Regions from separate parts of the Bacillus sp. FJAT-27231 genome, predicted to be linked through region 2. Evidence: riboswitches for the same ligand, from Rfam matches in the RefSeq annotation. Region 2 holds a riboswitch; the other holds the start of a gene.
The links. Region 2 has a riboswitch for cyclic di-GMP ahead of AC623_RS04415 (hypothetical protein). Riboswitches for the same ligand answer to the same signal wherever they lie in the genome.
Positions count from the first base shown of each region.

Region 1: linked by a shared signal. The riboswitch ahead of AC623_RS21640 (diguanylate cyclase domain-containing protein) and the one ahead of AC623_RS04415 (hypothetical protein) in region 2 are both predicted to bind cyclic di-GMP.

Region 1 covers NZ_LFZU01000001.1:4,026,448-4,035,876, forward strand. Annotated here, with positions in the region: gene AC623_RS19245 (BCCT family transporter) at 1-259, opposite strand, end outside; gene AC623_RS19250 (hypothetical protein) at 429-659, opposite strand; gene AC623_RS19255 (TIGR03943 family putative permease subunit) at 800-1,648, opposite strand; gene AC623_RS19260 (permease) at 1,662-2,543, opposite strand; gene psiE (phosphate-starvation-inducible protein PsiE) at 2,683-3,144, opposite strand; gene AC623_RS21640 (diguanylate cyclase domain-containing protein) at 3,420-5,444, opposite strand; cyclic di-GMP riboswitch class II at 5,487-5,569, opposite strand; gene AC623_RS19275 (YebC/PmpR family DNA-binding transcriptional regulator) at 5,779-6,498, opposite strand; gene AC623_RS21645 (hypothetical protein) at 6,818-6,988, shown strand; gene ypfJ (KPN_02809 family neutral zinc metallopeptidase) at 7,041-7,880, opposite strand; gene AC623_RS19285 (NAD(P)/FAD-dependent oxidoreductase) at 7,989-9,107, opposite strand; gene AC623_RS19290 (small acid-soluble spore protein H) at 9,268-9,429, shown strand, end outside.
Region 2 covers NZ_LFZU01000001.1:921,301-930,729, forward strand. Annotated here, with positions in the region: gene AC623_RS04390 (RidA family protein) at 60-527, shown strand; gene AC623_RS04395 (hypothetical protein) at 686-1,270, shown strand; gene AC623_RS04400 (Zn-dependent hydrolase) at 1,337-2,632, shown strand; partial or broken gene aspA (aspartate ammonia-lyase) at 2,984-4,430, shown strand; gene AC623_RS04410 (FMN-binding glutamate synthase family protein) at 4,602-6,269, shown strand; cyclic di-GMP riboswitch class I at 6,342-6,428, shown strand; gene AC623_RS04415 (hypothetical protein) at 6,480-7,370, shown strand; gene AC623_RS04420 (methyl-accepting chemotaxis protein) at 7,538-9,247, shown strand.

The DNA of each region.
Region 1 (9,429 bases), 3.1 Mb from region 2:
AGAAAGGAAACTCTGGCTTCTCATTTTCCCCTCCTAAACGAATGGCGCCATATTTGCTAGTAGCTAATACAAGCAAGAAGATCGTAATAATAAAAACGGCAAGCAGATAAAACCAACCAAAATTGATGGTAGTAAAGTCAAACAACTTGCCAGCTACGATGCCGAATCTTTTTGGCATAATGGCTCCTAATAGAACCAAAAACAGGATCACCGCAGCCGACACTGTAAAAACAGGGTTTCTCCAAATGTTCCTGTCCATGCCAGCCTCCTCATGACTATAATTTTTATAAACATGCTATAAAGAATAAAGAGATACTTCCGGAATTAATCATTTTTACCCTATAGGAATCAACCTGAAACAACCTGCCTTTTTGACTATAAAAAATAGCCTGAAGCGGCGTTATGACCGCTTCAGGCTATCTTGATTTTTATTCATGTACTAGCTGTTTCAGCTTTACATTTCTTGCTTCTTGTTCTTCTTCAGAAGCTAAATCATATTTTTTTAATAAATGAAATAGTTCATTCAAAGTGTCTTGTGCATGCTCAGTTTTCAGGAAATTATGCAGAGTTTCATATAAGCTTGGAGAGATAAATGCCTGTTGGCTTTCAAGCTTCTGAATGACATCTTCATGTGAATGATCAATGTTACATTGTCCCATGGAACCCATCCTTTCCGATTGTTCTATTTCTCTTCTTATCTACAATCTAACACAAAAGCAAGGGCTCCTCATCTTCCCCGCTCACGGACAGGCCAGCCTGGAACATTTAAAATAGACTTTGACTATACTCTGAATAGGCGTTAGTAGCCTCTATAAACATAAGGATCTTTCGGCTTATCAATACTATGCCAATCTTTTATAAGCAGAACAGGGATCGTTGATTTAAACGGCTGATAATACATCGATGATAATGTGCCTTTTACGTGTATCCAATCATCGTCTCTAAGATTGTTTCCTTTAGGAAATTGAACGAGCATCCCAAAAGCACCCGAATCGGCAACACAGTGAATCACACCAAAGCGAAGAACAAACAGTTGACGCTTATCTGTGTTTTCACCATGAAAGGCAAAACCATCGAATTCAATTTCCTTTCCAAGAAAGTCGCCAGGGAAATCATAGATCGTTTCCATCCCTTTTAAAAACTGGTCGTCATTCAGAACAATGTGCTGCTTAGAGACATATTTGGCTAACTCCTTCGCCATTAATTCCTCATAGCCCTCTTTTCCATAATAAATACTCGTATCAGGCTTCAAATATTGAGTTTGGGCATAATGATCAGCCGCCTCTATTTGCTCCATTGGCTTGAATGAAAATCCCTTTGATTTAACGATGGTCGAATCAAGTGTAGCAATTGGAAAGAACAAACCCGATATTAAAGGAAAAACAAACACAAGATAAAAAAGCCAACGCTGATAAAAAGGCTTTTCCTTTTCATGAATGTGATCATGGTCACATTCATGTTCATCTGCCGATTCCCCATCTCCTCTGAAATAGTCATAAGCCTGGACAGCTGTAAGCAGCGCAAAGATAAAAATAGCGCTATAAGACAAATAAGCGTATTTCATATTAATGTATTTGGAAATGTTACCGGAAGCATGGAGATGAAAAAAGAAAAAAGTAAACAGCAATAATATATAAACTCTAAACATCCCATCCCCTCCTTTAAATTAACAATGAACCAATGAATACAAAAATGGCAATATAGACGATCAAATACATGACAAAGCGCTTTTTAAATGTTCCTAGCATCATTAAAAGATTTTTAATGTCTACCATCGCTCCGAAAACAAGAAAAGCAATTAAGGAACCTGTGGAAAATGTGCTTCTAAAAGAGGACGCAATAAAGGCATCTGCCTCTGAACAAAGGGATAAAACAAAGGCTAAGCCCATCATGACAAGATGAGAAGCAGCTTCTGTCTGTCCGATTTCTAGCAGAGTCGAGGTTTTTACATAGGTTTGCATCGCTGCAGCAATGAATGCCCCGATAATTAAATATTTACCGACCGAGAAAAATTCCTCTATCGCATGACGCAGCATGCCGACAAACTTTTTACTAAACGTCTGCTTCCCTGGAGCATGACAATGAGTATGCAGGGAGCTTTTATCTAAAAGCTGGTTCCCGCTAAATTGCCACGAAATAATCGATCCAACCAAAATCGCTACGATAAATGACAAACCCCCGCGGTATAAAGGCATGTCCCATTGGTTTCCAAAGGCAATATAGGTTGAAAATAAAACGATGGGATTGATGACAGGCCCTGTTAACATAAAGGCAATGCCCGCATGCAAAGGGACTCCCTTTAAAATCAGCCTGCGGACAATGGGCACAATGCCACACTCACAGGCCGGGAACAAAGCACCGATAAACGCCGCAGATAAGACAGCTAGAAAACGATTTTTTGGTATAACTTTTGCTATCATTTCCTCTGTAATAAACATCTGAATAAAGCCAGAAATGAAAACGCCGATTAACACAAAGGGAATCGCTTCTATTAGAATACTAATAAAGATCGTGTTTAATTGTAAAAATGATTGCGAGAACATATACATCCACACCAATTTGACAGTTTTGTAGATCAACGACCTATTATAACACGGTGTTCCTTCTTCCCTCTCTTGAAACAACCTCCGTACATAAAAAAGGACTGTTCCAGAAGCCAACGCTTGCGAACAGTCCTTGCTTCTATTCCTCTTTTGGAGTGTCTTTTTTAAAAAACCATCTTACTTCCGGTCTTTCGTGCGGTGTGAGATTCATGATGAAATAGCCAATAATCAAAATTAAGACGACAAGCGAGTATAGCAATGTATTAATCGGATGATCGTGATCTACAATAATCAACCGAATCATAGCCGTAATACCTATGTACAGAAAGTATCTGAGCGGAAAATGATAGTCTTCTTTGAAATATTTCACAATCATCGTGATAAACTCAAAATATAGAAAGAAGATAAGGATATTCGCAAGAAAAAGCTTATAATCGTTCGTACCGCTTTCGACTAAAATATTACCGAAAACAATTAGTTCCTTCACTAATAAAAAAGATAAAATAATAGCAAGAAGAATGAGAGATACATTCAATATCGTTTGAAGAACCTTAGGAATGACCTGCAAGATATCGGTGAAGTCCTTTTTAGTTTTAGTCACGCAACCTTTCCCCCATTCTATTTCGGAATAAGACCATTCATCTATTTATGCATTTATCTGTTTATGGTAGGTAATCAGCCCCTTAAAAACGATAATAAGTATATATCTTATTCTAACTATTTTTAAAATTCAAGATAGTTTTATCCGTACTCTTTACAATTTTTTAAACGTTAAGCGGCTTTAAGTTTACAATTCGTTTCATCTAACCGAGCACCATTTACTTTGCTGATTTAACAATTCCATGAAAAAACGGCTCCTTTTTTAGAGCCGTTTGATTATTCTCCACAGATTTGTAAATTAGAAAGATCATTGTAAGACTTGACGCGATTCCTGCCGTCTTGTTTAGCCTTATATAAAGCTTTATCTGCAAACTCTATGAACTGGTTTGTATGTTCATCTTTTGTTGGAATAACGGTTACGGTCCCTAAACTGATCGTGACATACTGGCTGATTTGTGAACCTGAATGCGGGATTTTCAAATCTTCTACCGCATGTCTAATCGTTTCCGCTGCTCGCTGGACGCCATCGTGATCCGTCTCTGGCAAGACGACACTAAACTCTTCTCCCCCATACCTAAAGATCATGCCTCCAAACTCTATCACAACGTCACTAATTTTCGCAGCTGCTTTTCTTAAGCAATCATCTCCTGCTTGATGGCCATACGTATCGTTATAAGCTTTGAAAGAATCTATATCAAGCATGATCAGAGAAAAAGATGTAGAATTTCTTAACGCACGGCTCCACTCTATTTCTAATTTCTCATCAAACGTCCGGCGATTCCACACCCCTGTTAATCCGTCTTTGGCAGATAAATCATGTAAAATTTTATTGGCTTCTTCGAGTCTTTGCTCTGCCAATTTTCTTTCAGTTATATTGCGGGATATTACGATTAGTTGAGGTTCCTCTGGATCTTTCCCTTGTAAACTCTTAATAGAAGACTCAAACCAAATGTACTCCCCATCTTTTCTACGAATTCGATAAGTCGAGACAACATATCCAGTATCGAATAAAATTTGATGGTTTTCTTTTATCATTTCTATATCATCCGGATGAATAAAGAGGTAACTGTCGTGACCTATCACTTCTTCATCTTCATATTGCAATATTTCCTTTCCTGCTGGTGATACGTACAAATACTTTCCGGATGAATCATGTATCGTAATCACATCACTTGAATAGTCCGCAATCATCCGGAATCGCTCTTCACTTTTTGCAATGGAGTCTATATGACTTTCAATCAACTCACCCATGCTATTGAAATTATCACAGAGTTCCTGAAGCTCTCTTGCATCCTCTTTATAAGAAGTTTTATCTAAACGATATTCATAATTTCCTTGGCCAATTTTTCTTGTTCCTATTAATACTTTCCGGATAGGGGCTTCTACTTGGTTAGATACCCAAATCATTAAGATGTACCCTATTATAATCACAAGTAAAATAACGAAAGAAAATATCATAACCATGTGGTAAAAGGACTCATAAATTTTACTTTCTGTTATTTCACCAATAATAAGCCACTGATTATCATGAACCCATCTATAATCTCCTAGTACAGTCTCACCATTAGGGGCTGTGTAAAATTGACTCTTAATGTTACTTCCCGCTAATGCTTGTTTATATATTTCGGATTTAATATTTTTCCCTATTTTGCCTTGGCGTGATTCGCTGATTAACATACCATTTCTTTCAACCAAATAGGTTTCCCTTGAACTATCCTGATATTGCCTCATGATATTGTTAATGGTTTTGATTGGAACTGGTCCGAATACTAGCCCCTGAAAATGCCCCGCCTCATTATATACAGGAACAGAAAAAATAATAATCGGCTTATTGGACTGCCTGCCAATCAATACATCTGTAATGAAAATCTTGCCTTTTTTCGCCTCTTTAAAATAAGGCCGGTCTGATAGATCCAATCCTATAAGTCCTGTCGTATCAACTTCTGTTATTCCATTCTTATTCACATATACAATACCGCTAAACTCCGGGTGATTTTTATCAACTGCTTTTAATGCACCCTCCATCTTTGCTATATCCCCTGCTTTTACAGTCGGGAGTTCAGAGATAGATTTAATATCTGCTAACCTATCCTCAAACCAATTGTCTATTACTAATTGCTGCAAGTTCATTGTTTTCTCAATTGCAACGTTAGCTTCCTCTCGCTTTTGGCTTCTCTCTATTATGACGAGAGGGATGGAGGCCAATAAAACGAACACTACCGTAAAGCAGATGAACCAAAATCGCAGCCTGCCCTTTAAGCTTGATATTTGAAATAAGTGAACTATACGGTTAAGAAACATCAGATCCCCTTTCTTCACCATGTTAAAAAACAAAAAAGACCAACAAGTGTTGGTCGGTTGCATCACTCGCTCCCTATACTTCAGATGCCCAAGTTAGAAGTATAGTTCATAGCCCCATCTTCTCTTTGATAATTACTTTTTATATGATTCAGTAGATTTCCAGTTTATACATCAATTTCAATTTCATAATATATCATAAAATGATAAATTTCAACAGTTTTAGCTATACTAACCTATTACTAAATACCCATTAAAGAACATTAATTAGTCTATCTATCCTCAGAAGCAATAAAAAAGCAGATCTTTGCTGGAAACAAAGGTCTGCTTTTTTACATTATTCACCTAAATCTACATTGTGATACACTTGTTGAACGTCTTCCAAGTCTTCTAAAGCATCAATCATTTTTTCAAATTGAGCTTTTGCATCTTCTGGAAGCGTCACTTCATTTTGTGCGAGCATGGTCAGCTCAGCTACTGTAAATTCTGTAATCCCAGCGCTCTTTAATGCTTCTTGTACGGCATGGAATTGATCAGGTTCAGCGTAGATGATGACAGCGTCGCCTTCTTCAAGAATGTCGCGTGCATCCACATCTGCTTCCATTAAAATTTCTAGTACTTCATCAGCTGTTTTGCCTTCTACCCCGATAACAGCCGTAGCGTCAAACATATAGGCAACGGATCCGCTTACTCCCATATTGCCGCCATTCTTGCCAAAAGCTGCCCGCACTTCTGATGCTGTACGGTTTACGTTATTTGTTAAAGCGTCAACAATAACCATCGATCCGCTCGGTCCAAAGCCTTCATAGCGAAGCTCATCATATGTCTCATCTGATCCGCCCTTTGCTTTTTCAATGGCACGATCAATAATATGTCTAGGCACGTTGTATGTTTTTGCCCGCTCAAGCACAAACTTTAATGCTTGGTTGGATTCAGGATCAGGTTCTCCCCGTCTCGCTGCTACATAAATTTCACGTCCGAATTTAGCATATATACGGCTTGTGTTAGCGTCTTTTGCTGCTTTCTTTTCTTTAATGTTGTTCCATTTACGTCCCATCGTAAACACTCTCTTTCCAATTTGAATCTGAATTAAATGATGAATGCAAAATAAACTGGCTTTTCAACACTTTTTCAAAATAACTATACGGAGCTTGTGACGACTTTATATAACGAATCAAATACGTTGTCAAATCATGTGCAGATTATATTATACCGCAATTAAAGCCGCTTTGAAACAAAGAAGAGCAAGGTGTTTCTCCATTTTTTTCAAAAATAAAGCCATCCAAATCCATGACAGTAACTTTTTATCATGCTAAACTATCGACTGTGGAATCGTTCCCACATTCTGTTGCATACGAAAAAGGAGGGTTCTTCCTATGTATAAGCTGCTTGCCTTCGATTTAGAACATACGCTTTCTGATCCTGAATTACCAATGCTGCGAGAAGCCGGTGTGGCGATTAGAATCGGCTTAGAAGAAGCAGATTACACCTTCAGCCATATTAGAGATCCAGTTTCGTTTATTAAAGAGCAGCTCATCGCATCATAAAACAGGCCTTATGAGAAGTTCTCCTTAATCTCATAAGCCCTGTCCAATCTCTTTATAAATCACGAGCATTAAAGGTGTCTCCACCCTTTAAACTGCCAGAACGAAAGCCTTTATAAAACCAGCGTTTTCTTTGTTCAGAGGTTCCATGTGTAAAGCTTTCAGGAACGACATAGCCTCTCGCTTGTTTTTGCAGAGTATCATCCCCAACAGCGCTGGCCGCATTTAAAGCTTCTTCAAGATCCCCTTCTTCCAGCAAGCCCATTCCTTGCGCATGATGAGCCCAAACACCAGCCAGATAGTCGGCTTGCAGTTCGAAACGAACGAGATATTTATTAAACTCTTCCTCACTCATCTGCTGGCGAAGCGGCATAATCTTGTCGCTTGTGCCAAGAAGCGTCTGGACGTGATGACCAACCTCATGAGCAATGACATAGGCCATCGCAAAATCCCCAGGTGCGTGAAATCTTTGCTGCAGCTCATCGTAAAAACTTAAGTCAATGTATAGCTTTTGGTCACCTGGACAATAAAATGGTCCCACTGACGCGCTAGATGTTCCGCAGGCAGACTGCACACTATTTGTGTACAAGACAAGCGTCGGCTCTTTATACACTAAGCCTTCCTGCCTAAAAATATCTGACCATACATCCTCTGTATCCGCTAGCACGACAGATACAAACTCTGAACGCTCTTTTTCCGCTGCTGTTTCTTCGTAAGGAGTATTATTATCATCAACCGTTTGCAGACCGTTCATCAGTTCTGTCGGATCACCGCCGAGGAAGGTAAAAACGAGTAAAAGAATTAAACCGCCGATTCCTCCTCCAATAAGTGTTCCTCCGCCTCTGCCTCTCCGGTCTTCAACGTTTGTGCTTTCTCTTCTTCCTCTCCACTTCATCCTTCTTCCTCCCCTGGTTGCTTCGTCACTAGTGTTATACCCGGGATTGGTTAATTTAAAAAAGAAGATTTTGGATAATAAACAGCTAATGCGGGCGAATAAAGCGGTTCAGGAACCGATCGCGCCCGCTACATCATATAACTGCAGATCAATGTCAACCTCTTCACCAAGAGCCAGCTTAGCGAGCTGCGCGCCAAGAAACGGTCCGGCTGTTAAACCGGAGGCACCCAGTCCGTTGGCGAGAAGAAGGTTTTTAAAGCCTGGTACCTCGCCAATGATCGGCAGAAAGCCCGGTGTGAATGGACGAAAGCCGACACGCGCTTCAAGAAATGTACCGTCAGCTAGCCCGGGGGCAACAGATAATGCTTTATCTAATACTTCATGTAAGCCGCCAGCTGTCACACGCCGATCAAAATGTTCATGTTCTTCATGCGTAGCGCCAATCACGACGCGGCCTTTGTCGAAAGCGAGAATGTATTGATCATTTGGCGGCATAACGACCGGCCATTTAGCCGTTTCGGTATCCTCCAGTTGAAGATGAACAATTTGCGCTTTTTGTGAAGTCACTTGAAAATTCAAACCAAGCGGTGCCAGCAGTTCAGCACCCCAAGCTCCTGCTGTCAAGATGACGCAATCTGCTGCATATGCCTTATCTTTTACCCGCACACCTGTCACTTGACCTTCTGTATGCTCCAGCTCCGCAGAACCATTTACACATACAGCACCATGCTTCTGTGCTGCCCGGAGAAGCGCATTTCGTAAGGCCCGGCCGTTCACACGTGCAGCACCGCTCACATGTACAGAAGCAAATTCTGTTGATAATGGCGGAAATAGTTCAGTGGTGACCGTGGGTGTCAAAGGGCCAACCTCGCCGATTTCTGGAGCATCTTTCCGCCTTTTCAGAGCCCTTTCTTCCATTTTCTCAAGCTTTTCAGCATCCGTATGCAGGCTAATAGCTCCTACTTGCTCATACCCCGTTTCTGTTTCTCCATCTTTTTTAAGCTGTTCAATCAGTGAAGAATAGTACGCGGCCCCGCCTTTTACGAGCGCGTACCAGGCTTTATTCCGCCGCTGGGACAGCCACGGACAAATAATCCCGGCAGCCGCATCTGTCGCCTGTCCTGCATCCCGCCGATCTATGACCGTTACATTGGCGCCTGCTTTTGCTAAGTGATAAGCTGTTGAGGCCCCTAAAATCCCTGCACCAACCACAATAAAATCTTTCATATGAACACCTTTTTCAATTGTATTTCGCTAATCTGTTCTTCCTTTAGAAGCAAATGCTTTGTGTTTATATTTTAACATGCTGCTTCATCAGCACGACAGAATACATCACCAGCTTAATGACAATATTATAAGAGAAATATACCGATAAGGAGGCCAGTTGATGAATACACAGCGTGCGAAAGAAATTGCCGCTTCACCTGTTATGATGGACGTTACTTATCAAGGAATGCCCATTTACATTCAACACGTCGATGAACAAAATGAAACGGCTAGAATTTATCCTTTAACTGAACCGGAACAAGAGCAAACAGTATCATTAAAT
Region 2 (9,429 bases):
AAGGATAAGTTCCTTAATTAAGTGTTGTAAAAATGTTTATTTAGGAGGAATGGAAGACGATGACGGTACAAGGCGAAGTGAAAAGTCCAGCTATTAAAAGAATTAGAAAGTTCAAAACGGATGAGTACTATCCTTCAAGCTTAGGAAAACCAGAACACCATATTAAGAATGAGCTGAGTATGGCGGTACGGGCAGGAAATCACATCTTTTTACGAGGACAAACTGGTTTTGATTTAGATGGCAATTTTCACGGAATCGGGGATGTAGCAAAGCAAGCAGATCAGGCATGTAAATGTGTGAAGCAGCTGATTGAAGAAGCGGGCGGCACAGTCAAGGATATCTGTAAAATGACTGTATATTTACTGAACAGAGAAGATCGCAGCAAGGTTTACCCAGTTTTAGCAGAGCATTTTAAAGATGTGTATCCTTGTAGCACTGGGTTGATCGTAAGTGGTTTTGCTATGCCGGAAATGTTAATGGAAATTGATATTGAGGCTGTTATTAGTGAAGGAAATGAAGAGGATTAAGGCAGTAGGCTTGTCGTGAATGGCTAGTACGGAAGAAACCGCAATACTCTAAAATATAGGGATTTGCGGTTTCTTTTTTCTATAAAAGATGAGGCAGCAGGCAGTCGTTTATTTTCTCGCTAACGAAAATAATGAGCAAATAATTAAGGAGCTATCACATGAACTTAATCCAAACGGTAAATGTAGAGAAAATTCAATCTCATGTAGAATCTATTAAGGAATTCCAGGCCTTTGCTAAACAACTATTCTTATCTGTTGGGGAAGAAGCAAAGCGTCGTCTTTCTTCCTATTTCGACGGAGTAGAGTATAAATATCAGTTGGCGAGATTACCCGATGTGATTGCGAGGTTCGAAGAAGAATATGGAGAGGCACCTATCGTTGGCTGGGTAGCGATGTCTTTTGCAGATCAAGAGCCTCAGCGCGTACACATTGGGACCTTGCTTAATTACGAAAAATGGCCGCTCACTTATACGATAGGGTTTCACTTGCTTGAAGATGAGTATAAGCAGGTGGCTGAGGAGCTTCATTCTTTAAACTGGGAAAAATTGATTGGCTGCGAGCCAGCTTATCAATACTCAAAGCCAAATGGAGAGCATATGTTCAACAGTACAGCGGTTGAACTCAATTTAGCTTCTTTAACAGAAAGTAAAGAAAAAATGGTTGAAATGATCGTCCGTTATTACGAGCAGGCTGCTCCAGTTGTAGCAAAGTTAAGGAAGAAGAGCTGTATCGTGAGTGATTGAAGGCCTCTTATGATGTGAAGTTTTTACATATTCATTTTTAGAAAAAAGAGAGGAGCGGAACGAGCCGTGCAAATAAATCTAGATCGGTTAGTACGAGATATCGAAAAATATGCCGAGTATGGAAAAAACAACAATGGAGGCATTACAAGGCCTAGTTTTTCTAAGGCTGACCATGAAGTAAGAGCGTTGTTTATCCAAGAACTAGAGGAGTTGGGGCTAAACGTTACAATTGACGGAGCCGCTAACATTTGGGGAAGAAAAAAAGGAACAGGAAAACAAGAAGGAACAATCGTCATTGGTTCCCATTTGGATTCTGTTCCAAACGGCGGCAAGTATGATGGGCCGTTAGGGGTTTTGACAGCAAAAGAAATTATCAAAACATTAATAGAACATGATATTATGCTAGACCATGATCTTGAAATTGTTTCCTTTACAGCTGAAGAATCGAATGACTTCAATTTATCTACATTCGGGAGCCGGTCATTCGCCGGCAAATTACCAGCAGAAATGTTGGAGACCGTTCATGATTCCAAAGGAAATCTTATTAAAACAGAATTAGAAAAAGTCGGCGGCGGTTTAGAGAAATTTCCGGCGATGGGCCAAATGGCAGAAGAGAAAAAGGCGTTTATTGAGCTTCATATTGAACAAGGGAAGCGGTTAGAGAGCCGCAATCTTTCAGTAGCGGTTATTAATAAATTTGTCGGTATGTACCGTAGTACCGTCCGAGTAAGTGGGCAGGCGAATCATTCAGGGACAACGATGATGGAACATCGTCAGGATGCGTTAGCCGCTGCTGCTGAAATCATTCTCGAAGTAGAACGCCATTGTCGTGAAGACGAGACAGATTTAGTCGGTTCTGTCGGCAAATTAAATGTTTTTCCTAATGCTACTAATATTATCCCAGGTCAGGTTGAATTTAATCTTGAGGTGAGAGGGGAAGATGGAGACCGAATTTACAAAGTCGTGGATCTTATCCGAGAGAGCTGGAAAACCATCGCTCAAAAAAGACAAGTAGAAGTCGAGGAAGAAATCTTTTTACGGCAAGACCCTATTGACCTCGATCAAGAAATCGTTAGTATCTTGCAGCGTACGGCTGAGGAAATGAAGGAGCCATACAGAACCTTTGCCAGCATGGCAGTTCACGACGCTGCCCACATGGCGGCTGTCACAAAATCAGCGATGATCTTTGTAAAAAGCATCAATGGGAAAAGTCATTGTCCAGAAGAGATCAGCCTCCCTGAAGACATTGAAAAAGCGGGAAACTTGATGTTAAAAAGCCTTATGAATATCGACCGGGAGTTATCAAAAAATATGACGGAGAAGAATGGTACCCAAGTATTCAGAGAAGCAGCTAATAGATAACATTATTTTTAAAGGGAGCAGGTAACTGTAAGTGGCCAGCTCCTTCTTTTTATATTTTCAAAAAATGCTATAGATAGATGAGAATGTGCTATAGTTGGATATGGAGAGGAATTTTTGTGACAGAAAAAATATTCTTCTAGTAACATTGACTTACACACAGTCCAGTTGTATTCTTAATTGAGTATATTTTAGGAATAATTCCTAAAAATGGATTTGGATCAAGTGCTGTAAAAAAGAAGGTTGTTTATGATGTAAAGAATGTATAGTTGATTTTCAGACATTTTTTAGAGTCGATAATAAGAATTGTTCTAGGTACAGCATGTCAGAGAGAAATGTTTCTGAAAGGAATGGATTTACAATGGTCAAAGATAAAGTGAGAATTGAAAAAGATTTTTTAGGTGAAAAAGAGATTGCTTCAAATGCATACTATGGCATCCAAACAATGCGTGCTTCTGAAAACTTTCCTATTACTGGTTACCGCATTCATGAGTCATTAATCAAAGCGTTGGGGATAGTGAAAAAAGCAGCGGCATTGGCAAATATGGAGACTGGCCGTTTACATAAAGAGCTTGCTGAGGCCATTGTCCAGGCGTCAGAAGAAGTAATAGAGGGAAAATGGAATAACCAGTTTATTGTCGATCCAATTCAAGGCGGGGCTGGTACTTCAATAAATATGAATGCGAATGAAGTAATTGCGAATCGCGCACTCGAATTATTAGAGCACGAAAAAGGTAATTATCGTTATTTAAGCCCTAATAATCATGTGAATATGTCACAGTCTACGAATGATGCTTTTCCTACTGCTATTCACATTGCTGTACTCGCATCGCTAGAAAGCTTGCTTACGACGATGAACGAGATGCACAAAGTCTTTAAGGAAAAAGCGGCGGAGTTTGACCATGTAATTAAGATGGGCCGTACTCACCTTCAGGATGCTGTTCCGATCCGTCTAGGCCAGGAATTTGCTGCGTATAGCAATGTCGTAGAGCGCGACATGGAGCGAATTCAGCGATCACGTACTCATTTGTACGAAGTTAATATCGGAGCAACAGCTGTCGGAACAGGATTGAATGCTGATCCGGCCTATATTAAGAGTGCAACTAACCATTTAGCTGCATTAAGCGGGTTTCCTCTAGTGAGTGCGAGCCACCTCGTTGACGCGACTCAGAACACAGATGCGTACACTGAAGTGTCTGCGGCTTTAAAAATTTGTATGATTAATATGTCTAAGATCGCTAATGATCTCCGGTTAATGGCTTCCGGTCCGCGCGCAGGGCTTGCTGAAATTAGCTTGCCGGCACGCCAGCCTGGCTCATCCATCATGCCCGGAAAAGTCAATCCGGTCATGGCAGAAGTGATCAACCAAATTGCTTTTCAAGTAATCGGAAATGACCATACGATTTGTTTAGCTTCTGAAGCAGGGCAGTTTGAGTTGAACGTGATGGAGCCTGTATTAGTGTTTAATTTACTTCAATCTATCAATATCATGAATAATGGATTCCGCACTTTTACAGAGCGTTGTCTTTCTGGCATTGAAGCGAACGTAGACCGCATGGAAGAGTATGTAGAAAAAAGCGTAGGAATCATTACAGCGGTTAATCCTCATATTGGATATGAGGCGGCTGCTCAAATCGCGAAAGAGGCGATCGCAAGCGGTAAGTCAGTTCGTGAACTGTGCTTGCAGCAAGGAGTTTTAACAGAGGAAGAAATAGATCTTATTTTAAATCCTTTTGAAATGACTGAGCCGGGTATTGCGGGTTCTGCGTTTTTAAATAAGCACACTGTTAGTGCGAAATAGTCACGAGTAACTAAAAGAGCTTTCGAAAAAAGTGTAGGATGATACACTTTTCGGAAGCTCTTTTTATTTATTAAACTGATGTGCTTCCGTCTCAACTCTCTTCATTGCATACATTCTTTTATCTACGTACAAATTAAGAGAAGTTGAATTGTATGACTTGGAGGGGTAATCATGAACGTTGCAGATTTTTTGATTATTATGGGCGCTGTTGTGTTGGCCATTGTTTTCATTATCCTTGTTGCTTTTCTAGTTTATATGGTTTTATTTGACCGCAATCAGAAAAGCCATTCGATTCTAAGAAATTACCCGCTGCTTGGGCGAGTCCGTTATTTCCTTGAAAAGATCGGACCGGAGATGCGGCAATATTGGTTCAACAGTGACACTGAAGGACGGCCTTTTTCTAGAGAGGATTACGAACATATCGTTAAAAGTGCTAAATATAGCCGTGATGTTGTTGGGTTTGGATCAAAGCGCGATTTTGAAGAGGAAGGTTTTTTTATACGGAATGACATGTTTCCGAAGTTAACAGAGGAACTGAAAATGGATAAGGAGGCAAAGGTATTAACGCAAAGATATATTTTATTAAAAGATCCTCTTTTCATGCAAAGAGAGGAAAAACGGGAAGACAATGAAGCGCTCGCTTATTTATTGCATGATGAAGACGCAGTAGTGATCGGACCTACTGCAGAGCAGCCTTTCATTGTTAAAGGATTGATTGGCATGTCAGCAATGAGCTACGGTTCGCTAGGCGATCGGGCTATTACAGCCTTATCAGAAGGATTGGCCTTGGCAAAGGGATCGTGGATGAATACAGGAGAGGGTGGATTGTCTCCTTATCATTTAAAAGGCGGCGTCGATATTATTATGCAGATCGGTCCGGGCTTATTTGGGATTCGTGATAAGCAAGGCAACGTCGATTGGGAAGAATTAAAACGAAAAAGCGAAATCCCCCAAATAAAAGCATTTGAAATTAAGCTGGCTCAAGGTGCTAAGGCACGCGGCGGGCACATTGATGCGGAAAAGGTAACTCCAGAAATCGCGGCGATACGAAAAGTGGAGCCATATAAATCTATTGACAGCCCTAATCGCTTTCGAGATTTTAGTGATGTACCGGCCATATGTGAGTTTATGGAGAAAATTCGCAATCAGACTGGAAAGCCAGTCGGGATGAAAATCGTAGTCGGCAGCAATGATAGTGTAGAAGAGTTGGCTAAGTATATGAAGGAAACTGGAAAAGGCCCTGACTTTATTACGGTGGACGGGGGAGAAGGCGGAACAGGAGCTTCTTACCAAGAGCTAATTGACAGTGTTGGATTGCCGATTAAATCGGCTTTGCCTATTCTTGTAGCGACTCTTCAGAAATACGGAGTGCGTGAACGGGTAAAAATTATCGCTTCCGGCAAGCTGTTTACCCCCGATAGGATCGCGATTGCTCTGGCGATGGGAGCAGACCTTGTTAATATTGCACGTGGGTTTATGATTACGGTCGGATGTATTCAGACATTGAAATGCCAATCCAATATTTGCCCGGTAGGAGTGGCGACGACTGACCCTGATTTGCAAAAAGCACTCGTTATTGATGAAAAGAAGTACCGGACAGCGAATTATTTAATCACGCTTCGACGAGGGCTGTTCCGCCTTTCTGCTGCTGCGGGTATCGAATCGCCTATTCATTTTGAACCGAAACATGTGATGCATAAGGACGACAAAGGAGTCGTCACTTCACTAGAAGATATTTTCCATGAGGTAGAACGCCAAATAGGAACGGATCAAAGTGTGAAAAAGAAGGATGAGGCTCCTTATCAACAACAGCCTTCTATTGAGACAGGTCTTATTTAAAAAGACACAATTCATTCTAGCTATTTTTTTTATAAAATGTTTAAACAATTGCTGCGTTTCCTCCGATAAAAAAAGAGTAAAAGGCAAACTTGGTGAAAGCCAGGGGCGCAAAGCTACGGACCTAAGCAGTGAAGACTGTATGGCCGCCGGGCTGCCATTCTCCTCGTAATTGAAGAGCAATGGCCATTCAATCATGAGGAGGAAAAGAGGATGGGCAAAGTAAGAAAGTTGTTTTTGCTAATGGTTGTGTTATTAATGGCATTCCTAATGGTGAATGAGAGAGCGGCGGCAAGTGAAGGAAGCGGGCCTCGTTCCACATGGTTATGGGATACGCAACAAATTGTCACAAATAAAGATCAATTGCTTACTTTCATGCAAGAACATCAAGTTAGCCAAGTGTATTTGCAAATTAATGGCAGTATTTCAATGGATCGTTACAAAGAGTTTATTAAACAAGCACGGCTGAAGGGCATACAAGTACATGCATTAGATGGCGCTCCATCTTGGGTATCGAGCCAGGGACTTTCCCAGCAGCGCAGCTTTTTCTCATGGGTAACAAATTATCAATCAAAGGCATTACCGGAAGAACAGTTTACAGGCATCCATTTAGACGTGGAACCTTATTTATATGCAGACTGGAACAGTCAGTATAAGAAAACAGTTTTAGCGTATCAAACACTTTTATTAGAAGCTCGGCAGTCTTCTCAGCGCTTAGGTTTGCCTCTTGCAGTAGACATTCCGTTCTGGTTTGATGGACAGTCTTATAGCAATACTTTAGGAAAAGGAAAGCTATCAGAATGGGTCATTTCCAATACAGATGCCATTACGATCATGGCTTATCGCGACACTGCCATTGGAGCGAACGGTATTATTGAGCTCGTACGCAACGAAATGAACGACGCTGCATTGAAACATAAAAAGGTATCGATCGGAGTGGAAACAACTCCTTCCGCGGAAGCAAATTTTGTCTCTTTCTATGAAGAAGGAGAAAGCTATATGTGGGAGCAATTAAATAGCACTAGCTCTTATTATGAGCAACTTTCTAGCTTTAATGGCTTTTCCATCCATTCCTTACACGGCTGGATGGCATTGAAACCATAAAATATGAAACGCGACTTTTTTAGTCGCGTTTTTTGTTTGCTTTTTCTTTCTTTACTAAGTTTGTGGTGTGAGAAAAAATTTTTTGTTAAGTGAAATAAGTACTACATAATCTGGGTTAAACGTCCGATATAACTTAATAAAAACTTCGCAAAAGAGGGAATAAAATGATGATTTTAAATAATTTGAAAATAGCTCAAAAGCTGTTAATGCTAATTATTCTTTTTGCAGTGATGGGAAGCGCTGTTGGTATGGTGGGGTACAAGAATATGAGAGACATGGCTTCTGGATCAGAAACCATGTATAAGGAAAATGTACAACCAATCGATTGGCTTGGACGGATTAATACTAATAACCGTGCGATTGATTCTTTTACGTTAGAGGCATTAATTACTAAAGATTCGGCTAGATACAATGAGTTAATGACGAATATTAGTGATGCGATAAAAGAAAATAATGAGAACATGAAGAAGTATAAAAAAACAAACTTATCTTCCGAAGAAGAGAAGACATTAGAAGTTTTTCAAACAACGTTACTTCAGTTCTCGGAAGTGAGACAACAAGTGCTCGATTTGGCTAAACAAAATAAAAAGGATGAGGCATACGCCCTTTATGTTCAATCGGCAGCTGAAAAACGCACGCAAATTAACAAGGCGATCAATGATTTGCAAGAGTATAATGAACAGTTAGCGAACAAAATTAAAGAGAGAAACAATGAGAAATTAAAGACAGCTACATCCATTTTAATAACAGTTAGTTTAGCAGGAATCGCTATTTCCATTTTAATTGGACTCGTGATAACACGAAGCATTGTGAACCCAATCAGACAAATCCAATCTTTAATGTCCCGAGCTGAAGATGGCGACTTTACAATTGCAGGAAGCTATCGTTCTAAGGACGAAATTGGGCAGCTTGTTTCCTCTTTTAATAACATGATTAATGGTTTAAAACAAATTATCAAAACAGTTAGCGAAACCTCTGAGCTCGTTGCCGCTTCTTCTGAGGAGTTAAGTGCTAGTGCCGAGCAAAGCAGCCGAGCGGGGGAAAGTGTTTCCATTAACATCCAAGAATTAGCTAAAGGCTCAAGCCGGCAATTACAGAGCGTCGGGGAAAGCACCAAAATTATCAATGAGATGGCAGGCTATGCTGAAAAAATCACTTTAAACGCGGAGCAGGCATCCCAAAAGGTAGCCCAAACGTCTGATATGTCATCTGAAGGAAAGCAGTCTATTGAAAAAGTCGTAAAGCAGATGAATTCCATAAACGAAAATGTGACAGGCTTAGGAATCTCTATAAGGGGACTTAGTGAAAGTTCAAGTGAAATTGGAAGAATTAACGAGGTTATTACAGCGATTGCGGCGCAAACCAATCTGCTGGCATTAAATGCCGCCATTGAGGCAGCAAGAGCAGGAGAAGCGGGGAAAGGCTTTGCTGTAGTAGCTGATGAGGTGAGAAAACTTGCCGAACAATCGGCAGCCTCAGCCGAACAAATCACAAATTTAATTGAAGTCATTCAGAACAATACAGGCCAGACGCTGCAATCCATGAAGTCAGCGGCAACAGAAGTGGAGGCCGGTCTGACTGTCGTACAAGAAGCCGGAGACTCCTTTGAGAAAATTGAACGCTCTATTCATGAAGTTGTAACCCAAATCAAAGATGTGGCTAGTGCCATTAACGAATTATCTTCAGGCACCGTACAAGTAGCCACTTCTATGAATATCGTAAAAGATGTAGCAGAAGAATCAGCCGCAAGCAATGAAAGTGTATCCATTGCGACAAAAGAACAGCTAGTGTCGATGGACGAGATTTCCACAGCTTCCGCTACTCTAGCGAAGATATCAGAAGAGCTGCAGCAGTTGATTACGAGATTTAAAGTGTGATTCTAAGTTGTGTTTATCAGGCTCTTGAAAGCATTAAGTGATTGAACGGCTAACGCAAAAATAACTATCACATAAGAGAAGACAAAGGCTGGGCCATCTAAATGCGAAGATTTAGATGGCCCAGCCTATTATAATACTCTCGAAATGTGTAGTTGGTCAATGTACTAGCGTGGAGAACGATT